Regions from separate parts of the Roseateles sp. genome, predicted to be linked through region 1. Evidence: riboswitches for the same ligand, from Rfam matches in the RefSeq annotation. Region 1 holds a riboswitch; the other holds the start of a gene.
What was found. A riboswitch is a leader RNA that binds a small molecule or an ion and turns the genes downstream of it on or off. The one in region 1 is predicted to bind S-adenosylhomocysteine.

Region 1 (7,482 bases):
AATGCCAAGGCGGCCATCTTCGCCCTGGATGAGCTGATGGAGGACACCGGTGAGCGCCTGCCCATCATCATCTCGGGCACGGTGACCGACGCCTCAGGCCGCATCCTCTCGGGCCAGACCGTGACCGCCTTCTGGCATTCGGTCCGCCACGCCAAGCCCTTGGCCATCGGCCTGAACTGCGCGCTCGGCGCCACGTTGATGCGCCCTTACATCGAAGAGTTGGCCAAGGCGGCTGGCGCGGTGGCGGTCAGTTGCTACCCCAATGCCGGCCTGCCCAACCCCATGAGCGATACCGGCTTCGACGAAACGCCCGATGTCACCGGCCGACTGATGAGCGAGTTCGCGCGCAGCGGCTTTCTCAATATCGCCGGCGGCTGCTGCGGCACCACGCCCGACCACATCGCGGCGATTGCTAAGGGTGTGTCGGCCTACCAGCCACGGCCCTCAGGCTCCAAGTTCCTGAGCCAGCTGACCGAGCAGGCCGCCTGAAGGCGGATTGAAGGCTGAGCCTGGCTTCAGCTGGCCCCGGCCAGCTTGAGCAGCTTGTCGACGTTGACACGCAGCTTGAGCTCATGCGGTGCCAGGCTGGCGGCGATGGCCTGGCTGGCCAGGCGGGTGTCGCGTGGCACCGGCTCGCTCAAGGGGTTGCCGCTTTTGCCCAGCAGGGAGGCCACCAGGGGTTCGGTGGCGCTGTGGCCGCGCTTGATGACCATGCCAACTTCGCCATTGGCCAGGCGCACCAAGCTGCCGGGCGGGTAGAGACCGGTGGTTTTGATCAAGGCCGCACCGGCTTCGTCGGGCTGTTTCAACTCGTCCAGGAAGACGGCGCGCGCGGCCGAGGCGCCGGCCATGGCCTGGCGTGAGCGCCGTGGGCTCAGCCGGGCACCGAAGATGTCGATGCGGCGCAGCACGCGCGCCAGCTGTTCGGCCGGGGCGCGGCCGGCCAGCGGGCCGGGCCCGGCGTCGTGGTGCAGGCAGACGGTCTTCAGCCAGAGTTCAGACCTGACCCCCAGGCTGCCGAGCAGTTCGGCGCTGCGGTCGCCATGGGAGACAAGGGCTTGCTGCTGGGCATGGCTGGGACCGTCTTGCTGTGAGGCCAGTCGGTCTTGCTGGGCGGTGATGCTCAGGTTCATGCTGAGCGCCGCTTGCGTGAGCGCCAGGCGCCAGTCTTCCGGCCAGCCCAGCTGGCGCGCGCAGAGCTCGGCCAGCACCAGGCTGAGCAGGGCGTGGCGGTCGCTGTAGCTCTGGGTGTTCAGGCTGGACTCGAAGATCAGCAGCAGCAGGACCGCATCGGGCTTGGCGTTCAGGCGCGCCAGGGCGTCGTTGTGCAGCTGCTGGAAGCGCGGCTTGAAATCCTCGGCTTTGGGCTCGCGCAGCAGGCTGTGGGCGTGCATCTGCAGATCGGCCCAAGCCGCCTGCTCGCCGAGCTCGACCTTCTGCGCTTTTTCCTGGCGAAAGTCGGCCTGAACCTTGACGATGTCGGCGAGCACCGCGCCCTGGTGCATCAAGGTGTCCATCTTGTGCGCCAGGGCGCGCTGGTACTCCTTGGTTTCATGGGCCTGCACCCAGACACCGCGGGCGATCAGGGCCTGCACCTGAGGTGTGTTGGGCAGGGGCTGGCCGGCGGCGAAGAGCAGATTGCCCCCGGCGTCGCGAAGGGCGAAGCTGAGCACTTGGCCCGCGCGCAGGCTGTTGGGGGGGAGTTGGATCAGGTCCAAGATGGCCGTTCAGGGTTCACAGGAGATTGTCGGCATTTGCCCGGCTTTGCTTGAGTTCGGGCGCGGAGGGGTGCGTAAAATGCGCCGGTCCGAGGAGCGTTGCGACGGGTTCACACATTCAGCCGAGTGTGCCGCCAGGCTCGGACAGGTGCAGCCCGGGGAAACCGCAGGGCCGGCGCCCGGCAACGACGCTCACCGATTCCTCTGTGTTTTCTTGATTGAGCACGTGCGGGGCTGCGGTGAGTACGCGGCTCTGCCTTTGCGTCGAAGGCCGCCATGACCCACACCACATCCCCCGCCGCATCGATTCCGCCCGCCATGAAGCTCTCGGGCCTGGAGCCCGTGCAGATCGGCGCCGGCACGCTGTTCGTCAACGTCGGCGAGCGCACCAATGTGACCGGCTCCAAGGCCTTCGCGCGCATGATCCTCAACGGCCAGTTCGAGCAGGCCCTGGCCGTGGCGCGCCAGCAGGTCGAGAACGGCGCGCAGGTCATCGACGTGAACATGGACGAGGCCATGCTGGACAGCCAGGCGGCCATGGTGCGCTTTTTGAACCTGATCGCCGGCGAGCCCGAGATCGCCCGCGTGCCCATCATGATCGACAGCTCCAAATGGAGCGTGATCGAGGCCGGCCTCAAATGCATCCAGGGCAAGGGCATCGTCAACTCCATTTCGATGAAGGAAGGCGAGGCCGAGTTCCGCCGCCAGGCCAAGCTGGTGCGCCGCTACGGCGCCGCGGCTGTCGTCATGGCCTTTGACGAGCAGGGCCAGGCCGACACCTTCGCCCGCAAGATCGAGATCTGCGAGCGCGCCTACAAGATCCTGGTGAACGAGGTCGGTTTCCCGCCCGAGGACATCATCTTCGACCCGAACATCTTCGCCATCGCCACCGGCATCGAAGAGCACAACAACTACGCGGTCGATTTCATCGAAGCCACGCGCTGGATCAAGCAGAACCTGCCCGGCGCCAAGGTCTCGGGCGGGGTCTCTAATGTCTCCTTCAGCTTCCGCGGCAACGATCCGGTGCGCGAGGCCATTCACACGGTCTTCCTGTATCACGCCATCCAGGCGGGCATGGACATGGGCATCGTCAACGCCGGCATGGTGGGCGTCTACGACGATCTTGATGCCGAACTGCGCGAGCGCGTCGAGGACGTGGTGCTGAACCGCCGCGCTGATTCCGGCGAGCGCCTGATCGAAGTGGCCGAGCGCGCCAAGGGCATGGCCATTGACGACACGGCCCGCCTGGCCTGGCGCGCTGGCGACGTGAACCAGCGCCTCAGCCACGCCCTGGTGCACGGCATCACCGATTTCATCGACGCCGACACCGAAGAAGCCTGGCAAGCCATCCAGGCCAGCGGCGGCCGGCCGCTGCATGTGATCGAGGGTCCGCTGATGGCCGGCATGAATGTGGTCGGCGACCTCTTCGGCGCCGGCAAGATGTTCCTGCCCCAGGTGGTCAAGTCGGCCCGCGTGATGAAGCAGGCGGTGGCGCATTTGCTGCCCTATATCGAGGCCGAAAAGAAGGCCTTGATCGACGCCGGCGGCGAGGCCAAACCCAAGGGCAAGATCGTCATCGCCACCGTCAAGGGCGATGTGCACGACATCGGCAAGAACATCGTCACCGTGGTCCTGCAGTGCAACAACTTCGAGGTCGTGAACATGGGCGTGATGGTGCCCTGCCAGGACATCCTGGCGCGCGCCAAGGAAGAGGGCGCCGACATCATCGGCCTGTCCGGCCTGATCACGCCCAGCCTGGAGGAGATGCAGCATGTGGCCGCCGAGATGCAGCGCGACGAGCATTTCCGCTCGCGCGGCACGCCGCTGCTAATCGGTGGCGCCACCTGCAGCCGCGTGCACACCGCCGTCAAGATCTCGCCGCATTACGAAGGCCCGGTGGTCTATGTGCCCGATGCCTCGCGCAGCGTCGGCGTGTGCAGCGATCTGCTTTCGGACGAGCGCGCCGCCAAATTCATCGCCGATCTGCGCAGCGACTACGAGCAGGTTCGCCATCTGCATGCCAACAAAAAGCAGACGCCCATGGTCAGCCTGGCCGAGGCGCGCGCCAACAAGCATGCCGTGGATTGGGCAAGTTATCAGCCGCCGGTGCCCAAGTTCATCGGCCGCCGCGTGATCCGCAACTACGATCTGGCCGATCTGGCCGAAGCCATCGACTGGGCCCCGTTCTTCCAGACCTGGGATCTGGCCGGCCCCTTCCCGGCCATCCTCAAGGACGAGATCGTCGGCAGCGAGGCGCAGCGCGTCTTCAGCGACGGCAAGCGCATGCTGGAGCGCCTGATCAAGGGCCGCTGGCTGCAGGCCAGCGGTGTGTTCGGCCTCTACCCGGCCGCCCAGGTCAATGACGACGACATCGAAATCTACAGCGATGAGAGCCGCAGCGAGGTCTTGATGACCTGGCATGGCCTGCGCATGCAGAGCGAGCGGCCGGTGGTGGACGGGGTCAAGCGCCCGAACCGCTGCCTGTCCGATTTCATCGCGCCAAAGGGCGTGGTGCCCGATTACATTGGTTTGTTCGCCGTGACCGCCGGCTTGGGCGTGGAGAAGAAGGAAGCTCAGTTCCTGGCCGATCATGATGACTACTCCGCCATCATGTTCAAGGCATTGGCCGACCGTCTGGCCGAGGCTTTTGCCGAGCGCCTGCACCAGCGTGTGCGCACGGAGTTCTGGGCTTATGCCGCGGACGAGGCGCTCAGCCATGAGGCCTTGATCGCCGAAGCCTACCGCGGCATCCGCCCGGCACCCGGCTACCCGGCCTGCCCGGACCACCTGGTCAAGCGCGCGCTGTTCCGGACCCTGACGCCGGAAGAGATCGGCATGGGCCTGACCGACAGCATGGCCATGACCCCGGCGGCCAGCGTCTCGGGCTTCTACTTTGCCCACCCGGACGCGGCCTACTTCAATGTCGGCCGCATCGGTGAAGACCAGGTGTCCGACTGGGCGCAGCGCATGGCGCTGAGCAAGGAAGCGGCCGAGCGAGCGCTGGCACCGCTGCTCTGAGCGGCAGCCAGGGCGGGCCTACGCCCGCTTACAACTGATACGCGCAGAAAGGCGCGAAGTGCACAGGCACGTGGGAACCTCGAACCCTGCCCGCCGTTTTTGACTTCTTTTGGCGGGCCTGGAGTCTCTTGATGAAAGCCCCTTTGCACTTTTCTTCCAGTCAAATCATGGCCAGCGTCCTTGGCGCTGTGGTTCTTTTGGGCGGCGCCTATGCCGTCGGTCGTTCACAGGGGCCGGCTGAAGCTGCGCCTGCGCCTGTGGCGACAGCGGCGGCATCTCCAAGCAAGGCCGAGCGAGAGCCCGCAGCTCGCAAGGCCGAGATGCCGGTTTTGTGTTCAGACTGCGCTCGCGTGCTCTCTGTCCATGAAGAAAGCCGCGAAGGCAAGGCCAGCGGCCTGGGCGCTGTCGGCGGCGCGGTGATCGGCGGCCTGCTGGGCAACCAAATCGGCGGCGGTACTGGCAAGAAGATCGCCACCGTCGGCGGTGCCGTGGCTGGCGGCATGGCCGGCAATGAGATCGAGAAGCGCCAGAAGTCCCACCGGGTCTGGGTGGTGCGCGTCAAGCTCGACGATGGCCGCGTGCAGAGCTTTGTGCGCGAGAGCGATCCGCAGTTCAGCGTCGGTGAGGTGCTGCGAGTTCGTGACGGTCAGTTCCAGCGCCAGCTTTGAACTGTTGCCGCGACCGCAGCGGGCGCTTCAAGCGCCGGTTCGCAGCGGCAGGCTGATCGAAAATCGCACGCCATCAGGCAAATGGCCGGCGACGATGCGGCCGTCCATGCGGGCCAGGTAGCTGCGCGCGACGAACAGGCCCTGGCCGCGGTGCTCGGCGCCCTCGGTGGCGCTGCTGACGCCATAGTCGAAGATGCGATCGAACAGGGCAGCCGGGATGGCCTCGCCCTGGTTGTCCACATGCAGCTGGGCCATGCCCTCGGCCTGCTCCAGCGTCATCCGGATGGCGGTGCCGGGGTGACGGTGGCGATCGGCATTGCGCAGCAGATGGGCGATGACATCCTCCAGCGCATGTTCGTCGGCATCGACCGGCAGCGCGCCCGCCTGCCAGGGCGTCAGCTGCACCGCAGCGATGCCCGCATCCGCCGCGTTCTCGGCGATCAGCTGCACAAAGCCGGCCAGATCGAGGGCCTGCGGGTTCAGGGCGGCGGCGGCCAGCGCCTCGCTGGGGCTGGCGGTGCCGTAGAGCACACGCACCGCCTGCTGCATGCGCAGCAGATAACGGCGCTTGGGGTCGTCTTCGCGCGGGTGCAGGGCCAGCAGCGATTGCAGCGGCGACATGATTTCATGGCCGACCGCATGCCACATATCGCGTTCATGCTCGGCGCGCAGCTGCTCGCGGCGCAGCGCCAGCTTGGCGCGTGAGAGCAGATCGGCCAGCGTGCCGGCCAGGATGCCCAGCTCGTCGCGGCCGCGCAGGTCGGCCACATCGAGCTCGCCGATGCGTTCGTCGATGCGGGCCGGCTGCATGTTGTAGGACACGGCCGCGGCGCGCTTCGTGAGCCGCGCGATGCGGCGCATCAGGCCCAGGGTGATGATGGCCCAGGCCAGAAAGATCGCGCCCAGCATGGCGCCGACCAGCCAGGACACCCGTGTCGCCACCGCGCTGAGCGCTTGGTCGACGCTGCGCCAGTCGCCGCTGAGGCGCAGCTGGTAGCGGCCCAGCGGCGTCAGCACTTCCGCCTCGGCCAGCGGGGGCGGTGGTGTCTGGCTCAGCGGCAGGCGGCGGATCAGCCGGGTCAGCCAGGGCGAGGGCAGGGTGTCCTGTGGCTCGGACGCGGCGCCGCGCAGCTCGGCCACGCTGCGGCCTTGTTGGCTGATGCGCAGCAGTTCGCCCCGCTGCAACTCGTGGCCCAGACCACCCAGGGTCAGCGGTGAATGGGCCGGGCCGGCCTGGTTGTCGAACAGCACAGCGCCCTGCGGGCCCAGCAGCTCGATGTGCAGGCGCAGCTGGCTCAGATCGGCCGGCGGCCAGACCAGCGCGCGCGGCGCGGCCAGGGCCTGCTGCAAGGCCGCTACAGGCACGCGCAGGGAGAACATGGTTTGGCGCGGGCAATCGTCGGCGGTAGAGGTGGCGACTTCGGCCAGGCACGGGCCTTCACGCCACAACCAGCCGCGGAAATCGCGGTCCGGGCGGGCCGGGCGCAGCTGGGTCTCGCCGGGAGGCAATTCAAAGCCGGTGAGCCGGCCGCGCTGCTGGAAGCGCCCGCCACTTTGCGCCTCGAAGGGCGCCAGCCATTGCTGGGTCTGGCCGCGCCACTGCACGCCGATGCGCACCCGATGCACCTCATCCAGCAGCAGCTGGCCCGGCAGGCGGCCTTGCAGCGGACCGGCCGGCAGCGCGCCGATGGCATAGACAAAACCGCCGGCAAAGGCATTGCTACCCAGCGCCAGGCAGAGGCTGCGGCCTTCGCCCTGGTCGCGCGCGCAGCCGGACATCTCGACGGCGCTGCGTGTCTTGGCCGGGTCGTCGAAATCGATGGTCGAGAAGGGCAGCAGCAGCGGCGTCTGGCCATCCTCGGCCTCGGCCTGTGGGTTCAGCAGCGCCAACTGGCCGCTGGGGTGGCGCAGCCGCGCCGCCAGCGCTTGCAGCTGGTGCTCGAAACCTTGCGCATAGCGTTGGTAGGCGCGCTCTTTCTCTTCGCGCAGCAGGGTCACCGCCAGCAGCAAGGTGGCCAGGGCCAGCAGCAGGAAGACGCTGTGGAAGACGATGCGGTTCCGAAAGGCCAGCAGCGGCA
Region 2 (7,482 bases), 1.3 Mb from region 1:
GCCCGAGTTCACGTGGGAGCGGACTGACAAAGCGGCTGCGCTGCGTGCAGCGGCTGGCCTTTAAAGGCCAGAGGACGCAGAAGGCGGACCCGCCGCTTTGGGGCTTTGCTCATATCGCGCAGCGATGTGAGCGAAGACCACAAGGCTGCGGCACTGCCGGCTTCGTGCTGCAGCTGGGCTGTAAGGCCCACCTCGCGCCAGCGAGGCATCCGTTCTTGGGCGATGCTCATATCGCGCAGCGATGTGAGCAAAGACCAAAACGCCGCAAGCGAAAACTCGACCCAACAAAAAGGCCGCTCCGGCATCCCGGAGCGGCCTTTTTTCATGGGCGCAGGTTTTTCAGCTCAATCCGCAGAACTTCTTGAACGGCGCCAGCACCGCATCACCGCGGAAGGGCTTGACGATCCAGCCCGTGACACCGACCTCCTTGCCGCGCGCGCGCATGGCCGGGTTGTCTTCGGTGGTCAGCATGATGATGCGCACGTCTTTGTTGCCCAGCTCCTTGCGGATCTTGTCGGCCATGGTGAGTCCGTCCATATTGGGCATATTGACGTCGCTGACGATCAGCTTGATGCCGGGGTCGCTGCGCAGCTGCAGCAGACCGTCACGACCATCGGAGGCCACGGCCACTTGAAAGCCGTTTTGATTCAAAAAGCCCGCCACGATCTCACGCATGGTGGCGGAGTCGTCAACCACCAGAACATTCGCCATATTTTTCTCTCCTCACGCTGCCGCAGTTGCGGGCTCATTCAAGGGGTCATTCGCTCAGAACAGGTCCAGCTCGCCGGTGGGGCTGACCGTCGGGGCCGCCGCATCGAACTCGGCAAACTCATCGGGTGACCAGTGCAGGTTGAAGATGAAGCGCTGCACGATCATCAAGGGCGGCAGGCCCGGCCGGAAGGGGTCAGACAGCTGGTAGCGTATGCACAGCTGCGGGTCTTGCGAGCCGAAGCTGATGTATTTGTGCTCGTGGTTGATGACGATGGGCACCTGCGTCTGCTGATTGGCAAAGGCCTGGGGCGGGATGTAGCGGTTCTTGAACGCGCCCCAGATCAGGTTGGTGGTCTCGCCGAGCATGTTGTTGAGCTCGCGGAAGTTCAGGTCGCCGCCGATGCCGGCGTAGCTGAAGCCCTGGATCAGGCCCTGGCGCAGGGCGCTTTCCTCGGTCTGCAGCATCATGTAGCCGCGGCACCAGGTGCTCTCGATGGCGATCAGGGTCGACACCTCGCCATGGATGATGCGGTCATGCACCACATAGGGCGATTCCGACACCACCAGGGCATTCGGGAACATGGCGCCCAGGGCCGAGCGGGTCAGGTCGACGATGCCATGCACCAGGCTGGTCGGGTAGCGCAGGCTGAAGATGGTGTACTCCACCGCCGCCTTGAGATGCGCCAGATCGCCGGTGTTCCAGCGGTGGCGCACCACCACCTCTTCCTCGGGCGCCAGCTGGCGCTCGGTGGTGCGGCGCAGAAAGATGGGCAGCTCGGGCCGAAGCTTGTGGATGGCGCGGGCCAGATGCAGGCCGTCCGGGCCGTCACACGGCAGGTCCTCGGCCAGCAACACGCCGCCCAGGTCCTTGTTCTGTGCCAGCGTCGCCAAAGCATCGGCGGCCGAGCGCGGCAGCGCCATCAGGCCGACCTCGCGGCAGAACTCGTTCAGGACCTGGAATTGCGCCGCGTCATGCTCGAGCAGCAGGACCTTGGCTTCAAGTTGGGTGGTTTCGGTCATGGACATACCCAGGCGATGACGCCTGCCCTGTTCAACACAAGAAGAGCTCGCAGACCGGCCAGGCACACAAGAGAGGGGGCCACGACGCCCTCTCCTCAAACAGCCGGACCCCGACCAAGCGCCTCACGCAGAGCGTCAGGCGCCCATCGGCTCTGTGCTCGTCTTATCGGCCGCCATGCGCGGATCTAAAGCAAAAACCGACGCGCCAGGCGATAGGCATGCTCAAGCCATGCCCTTGAACGCCGATAGCGCAGGGACGATCACGCGACCGCGCGAAGCCTCCTCGCCCGCCCGCCGCCCCAAGCGCCCCACCGTCAACCCACAGCCCCTCAGACCCGCCCATGGCCATCACCTCGCCGAACCCACTCACCGTGCTGATCGTTGACGATCAAAGCGCCACCCGCGTCGCTGTCAGCGCCGAGCTGGACCGGGTCGGCCACCGCGTCATCGAAGCCGACAGCGGGGAATGGGCCCTGGAGCTGTTCATCCGCCACCGGCCCGACATCGTCCTGCTGGACGTGGAGATGCCGGTCCGCGACGGCTACTGGACCGCCCGTGCCATGCGCGCGGCCGAGCCTGGGGGCTGGACACCGATCCTCTTTCTTTCCCAGCGCGACGAGGATGCGGCCATCTGGCAAGGCATCGACGCCGGCGGCGACGACTACCTGATCAAGCCCCTGTCACCGATGGTCTTGCATGCCAAGCTGCGCGCCATGCAGCGCTTGCTGGGCATGCGCCAGCGACTGCTGGAGATGTCCGAGGACTTGCGCCTGGCCAACGCGCAATTGCAGGAATTGACCAGCATTGACAGCCTGACCGGCCTGATGAACCGCCGCGCACTCGACGCCAGGCTGCATGAAGAGATCGGGCGTGCCTGGCGGGACGCCACGCCGCTGACGGTCGTGCTCTGCGATGTGGACTTCTTCAAGCGCTACAACGACAAACTGGGGCATGTGGAAGGTGATGCCTGCCTGCGCCAGGTGGCTCAGCTGCTCAGCGAGGCCTGCCGCCGCCCGAGCGACTGCGTGGCCCGCTATGGCGGAGAGGAGTTCGCCTTGGTCCTGCCCAACACACCCCGGTCGGGCGCCATGACCTATGCGCGAACCCTGACCCATCTTCTGACCCACGCCCATATCGCCCACCCGGATTCGCCCGTCGCCCGCCACGTCAGCTTGTCCGGCGGCATCACGACCTGCGTTCCCGATGCATCAACCACGGCAGAGGGCCTGTTGATTCGCGCCGATGACGCGCTGTACACGGCCAAGGCACATGGCCGCAACCGCTTCTTCAGCTACGAAATGCTGCTCGACACGGTGGAGCAGAGGGAGTTGCTGCGCGCCACACCCAAGCCCTGAAACAGCTGGACAAAACCACAGCCCCTTGCCTATGCTCGGCGCCCAGGAGGGCCGCTCATGGGCGTCAACAGCAAGACCATCACCATCGAAGACCTGCGGCGCCATGCCGTGGCCCGCAGCCTGTTCAAGCCGACCAGCCTGCCGCAGGCCATCCAGCGTCTGGGCTTTGTGCAGGCGGATCCGATCCGCGCCCCGGCCCGTGCGCAAGACCTGACCCTGCGGCACCGCGTCAAGGACTACCGAGCCGGCGACCTGGAGCGGCGCTATGCCCGCCTGGCCGTGGAAGAAGACTGCCTGGTCAACTACGGCTTCCTGCCGCGCGAGCACCTCAAGCTCATGCACCCGCGCAGCGCCAAGCGCAGCTGGGACGCCAAGACACGCGCCCAGGCGGCCGAGATCCAGGCATTCGTCCAAGCCCATGGAGCCTGCCACCCGCGCGAGATCCAGGCTGAGTTTCAGCTCGGCGCCACCCGCAATGCCTGGGGCGGCAGCAGCAATGCCACCACCCATCTGCTCGACGCGATGCACTACCGAGGCTTGCTGCGCGTGCAGCAACGCGAGCAAGGGCAGCGGGTCTACAGCGCCGTGGTGCACGAGGCCGACCCGCGCTCGCCGCATGAGAAAGCACAGGCCCTGCTAGAGCTGGTGCTGGCCAAGTACGCGCCCCTGCCCTCGCGCAGCCTGGGCCAGCTCTGCAGCCTGCTGGGCTACGGCGCGCCACATCTGCGCAGTGAGCTGCGCCAGACCCTGGCCATGGCGCGCAAGACCTGGCCCCAGGCCGAGGTCGAGGGGCAGACCTGGTACTGGCCTGAGGGCGAGAACCCAAGCTCCAAACGCTGGAAACTGGACGAGGCCGCGCGCCTGCTGGCCCCCTTCGACCCCATCGTCTGGGACCGCCTGCGCTTCGAGCGCTTTTGGGGCTGGGCCTATCGCTTTGAGGCCTACACCCCAGCGCCCAAGCGCAAACTCGGCTACTACGCCCTGCCTCTGCTATGGCGCGGCGAGGTGATCGGCTGGGGTAATGTCAGCGCGACCGGGGGCCGGCTGCAGGCGCAGCTGGGCTATGTGCAAGGCTACCCTCCCCCCGACCCGGCCTTTGCCAAGGCATTGGAGCAGGAGCTGAGCAAGCTGGCCTGCTTTCTCGGCCTGGAGGAGCCAGGCTGAAGAAACCCTGGCACGGCGAATAGCCAGGGATTCCCCGCTTGTTCCGCACGCGACTTGCAGTGATGCGGCTAGAATTCAGGCGTTCCGAGGAGCGTTGCAACCTGGATCCGGCTCGCTGGATCTGGGCCAGGCTCGGAAAAATTTGCACAGCGGCCCCTCCCCTCTCGGCCCTGTCCATATGGCAACCGCGCTCACCCGCTGACGTTTTCGCGTGGGTGATCGGTTTGCAAGGTTCGGAACTCCGGGCCTGTCCTTTTGGACACCCTTCCCCCCCGGCGATGACGACAGCGGCTTCATATCTCGCATGAAGGAGCTGTCCGATGACTACCGCCATCACCACCACCCCGCTGGCCGCCGACCAATACCTGATCAAGGACTTGAGCCTGGCCGCCTGGGGCCGCAAGGAAATGAACATCGCCGAGAGCGAGATGCCCGCGCTGATGGCCATCCGCCGCGAGTACGCCGCCACGCAGCCGCTGAAGGGCGCGCGCATCACCGGCTCGCTGCACATGACCATCCAGACCGCCGTGCTGGTCGAGACCCTGCAAGCCCTGGGCGCACAAGTGCGCTGGGCGTCCTGCAATATCTTCTCGACTCAGGACCAGGCCGCCGCCGCCCTGGTCGCCAAGGGCACCCCGGTGTTCGCCTACAAGGGCGAGACGCTAGAAGACTACTGGGACTACACCCATCGCATCTTCGAGTTCGCCGGCAAGGGCGAGGCGGGCGAAGGCCCGAACATGATTCTCGATGACGGCGGCGATGCCACCCTGCTGATGCATCTGGGCCAGAAGGCCGAGAAGGACCTGAGCGTGCTGGCAAACCCGGGCAGCGAAGAAGAACGCATCCTGTTCGCGGCCATCAAGGCCAAGGTCGCCCAGGACGGCAGCTGGTACACCCGCAAGAGCGCCGAGATCATCGGCGTGACCGAGGAAACCACCACCGGCGTGCTGCGCCTGAACGAAATGGCGGCCAAGGGCAGCCTGCTGTTCCGCGCCATCAACGTCAATGACTCGGTGACCAAGAGCAAGTTCGACAACCTCTACGGCTGCCGCGAATCCCTGGTCGACGCGATCAAGCGCGCCACCGATGTGATGGTCGCCGGCAAGGTCGCCGTGGTGGCCGGCTACGGCGATGTGGGCAAGGGCTCGGCCCAGGCCTTGCGCGCTCTGTCGGCCCAAGTCTGGGTGACCGAGATCGACCCGATCTGCGCCCTGCAGGCCGCGATGGAAGGCTACCGCGTCGTGACCATGGAATACGCCGCCGACAAGGCCGACATTTTTGTCAGCGCCACCGGCAACAAGAACGTGATCCGTCGCGAGCATATGGAGGCCATGAAGGACCAGGCCATCGTCTGCAATATCGGCCACTTCGACAACGAGATCGATGTCGCCTCGCTGGAATCCTGCGAGTGGGACGAGATCAAGCCGCAGGTCGACCATGTGATCTTCCCCTCGGGTCGTCGCATCATCCTGCTGGCCAAGGGCCGTCTGGTGAACCTGGGCTGCGGCACGGGCCACCCGAGCTATGTGATGTCGTCCAGCTTCGCCAACCAGACCATCGCCCAGATCGAGCTGTTCGCCCACAAGGACGCCTACGACATCGGTAAGGTCTATGTGCTGCCCAAGCACCTGGACGAGAAGGTGGCCCGCCTGCAGCTGAGCACGCTGAATGCGCAGCTGAGCGAGTTGACGGCGGAGCAAGCGGCTTACATTGGCGTGCCCAAGACAGGTCCCTTCAAGCCCAACTCCTACCGCTATTGATCGGCAGGCTACTGCGCGGCCGCCAGACATCGTTGCGGGTCCCTCCGCAGATCCTCACGTAGCCCAGCTACGTTCCGGTCTGCGGATCCGCCCGCGCCTAGCCTGACGGCCGCTCGCTACGCCTCGCAAGACCTGAAACCAAACCCATGCGCGCTGATCAACTGTTAGTTTCCAAAGGCCTCGCACCGACTCGCTCGGCGGCGCAGCGGCTGATTTCGGCCGGTGCGGCGCAGTGGCGGGCGCCCAAGGACTGGCAGACGATCCGCAAGGCGGGTGAAGAGTTGCCGGAGCATTGCGAGCTGCGCGTCAGCGATGACGCGGAGCTGCGCTTTGTCTCGCGCGGCGGGCTCAAGCTGGAGGGTGCGCTGCAGCAGAGCGGCCTGGATGTGAGTGGTCTGACGGTGCTGGACATGGGCCAGAGCACCGGCGGCTTTACCGATTGCCTGCTGAAAGCGGGCGCGGCCAAGGTGGTCGGCGTGGACGTGGGCCACAGCCAGCTGCATGAACAGCTGCGCCAGCACCCCCAGGTGGTGGGGCTGGAGCATTTGCATGTGCGCGAGCTGGCCGGCTCGGCCCTGGCGCAGCATGCACCGGCTGGAGGTTTTGCCTTGATCGTCGGCGACCTCAGCTTTATCTCCATGCTGGGCGCCTTGCCGCATCTGGCCGCCTGGCTGGCGCCGCAGGGTCAGGTCTTGCTGCTGGTGAAACCGCAGTTCGAGCTGGGCAAGAAGGCGCTGGCCCGCGGCGGCTTGGTCAAGGACGCCAAGCAATACCCGCTGCTGGAAACCCAGGCCCGCCAGGCCGCCCGCGATCAGGGCTGGCAGGTGCGGGGCTATTTTGAAAGTGCCATCACCGGCGGTGACGGCAACAAGGAATTTTTCCTCTGGGCGCAAGCGCCCGAGGTCGCGAAAGAAACGCCATGAGTACAGCAACACCCCGCGTGCCGGTCAGCTTCGAGTTCTTCCCGCCGAACACCCCGGTGGGCACCGAGAAGCTCAAGACCGTGGTGCAAGACCTGAGCGTGCTGAATCCGCATTACTTCAGCGTCACCTATGGCGCGGGCGGCTCCACGCGCGAGAAGACCTTGAGCACGGTGATGGACATTGCAGCCGCAGGCTACGAAGCCGCGCCGCATCTGTCCTGCGTGGGCTCCACGCGCGAGAACATCGCCGAGATCCTGGCCACCTACCGCGCGCAGAACATCCGCCGCGTGGTGGCCCTGCGTGGCGATCTGCCCAGCGGCACCGCCACCGCCGGTGAATTCCGTTATGCCTCGGAGCTGGTCGCCTTCATCCGCGAGACCCAGGGCCCGGACTGGCAGATCGAAGTGGCGGCCTACCCCGAGTACCACCCGCAGCAACGTTATGCCGCCAAGGACTTGCAGCACTTTGCCGCCAAGATGCGGGCCGGGGCCAACTCGGCCATCACGCAGTTCTTCTTCAACCCGGACGCCTACTTCCACTTCGTCGACG

Region 2: it holds a riboswitch for S-adenosylhomocysteine, as region 1 does, so the genes downstream of both, ahcY (adenosylhomocysteinase) here and metH (methionine synthase) in region 1, are expected to answer to the same signal.

What each region holds. Positions count from the first base shown of each region.
Region 1 is NZ_OZ253537.1:275,477-282,958, reverse strand. Features, by position in the region: gene ACQY39_RS01245 (homocysteine S-methyltransferase family protein) at 1-489, shown strand, start outside; gene ACQY39_RS01240 (hypothetical protein) at 516-1,718, opposite strand; S-adenosyl-L-homocysteine riboswitch at 1,804-1,919, shown strand; gene metH (methionine synthase) at 1,995-4,736, shown strand; gene ACQY39_RS01230 (glycine zipper 2TM domain-containing protein) at 5,087-5,404, shown strand; gene ACQY39_RS01225 (ATP-binding protein) at 5,432-7,482, opposite strand, start outside.
Region 2 is NZ_OZ253537.1:1,549,766-1,557,247, reverse strand. Features, by position in the region: gene metK (methionine adenosyltransferase) at 1-64, shown strand, start outside; gene ACQY39_RS06720 (response regulator) at 340-711, opposite strand; gene ACQY39_RS06715 (chemotaxis protein CheX) at 766-1,731, opposite strand; gene ACQY39_RS06710 (GGDEF domain-containing response regulator) at 2,073-3,086, shown strand; gene ACQY39_RS06705 (DNA glycosylase AlkZ-like family protein) at 3,144-4,250, shown strand; S-adenosyl-L-homocysteine riboswitch at 4,331-4,450, shown strand; gene ahcY (adenosylhomocysteinase) at 4,571-6,010, shown strand; gene ACQY39_RS06695 (TlyA family RNA methyltransferase) at 6,157-6,933, shown strand; gene metF (methylenetetrahydrofolate reductase [NAD(P)H]) at 6,930-7,482, shown strand, end outside.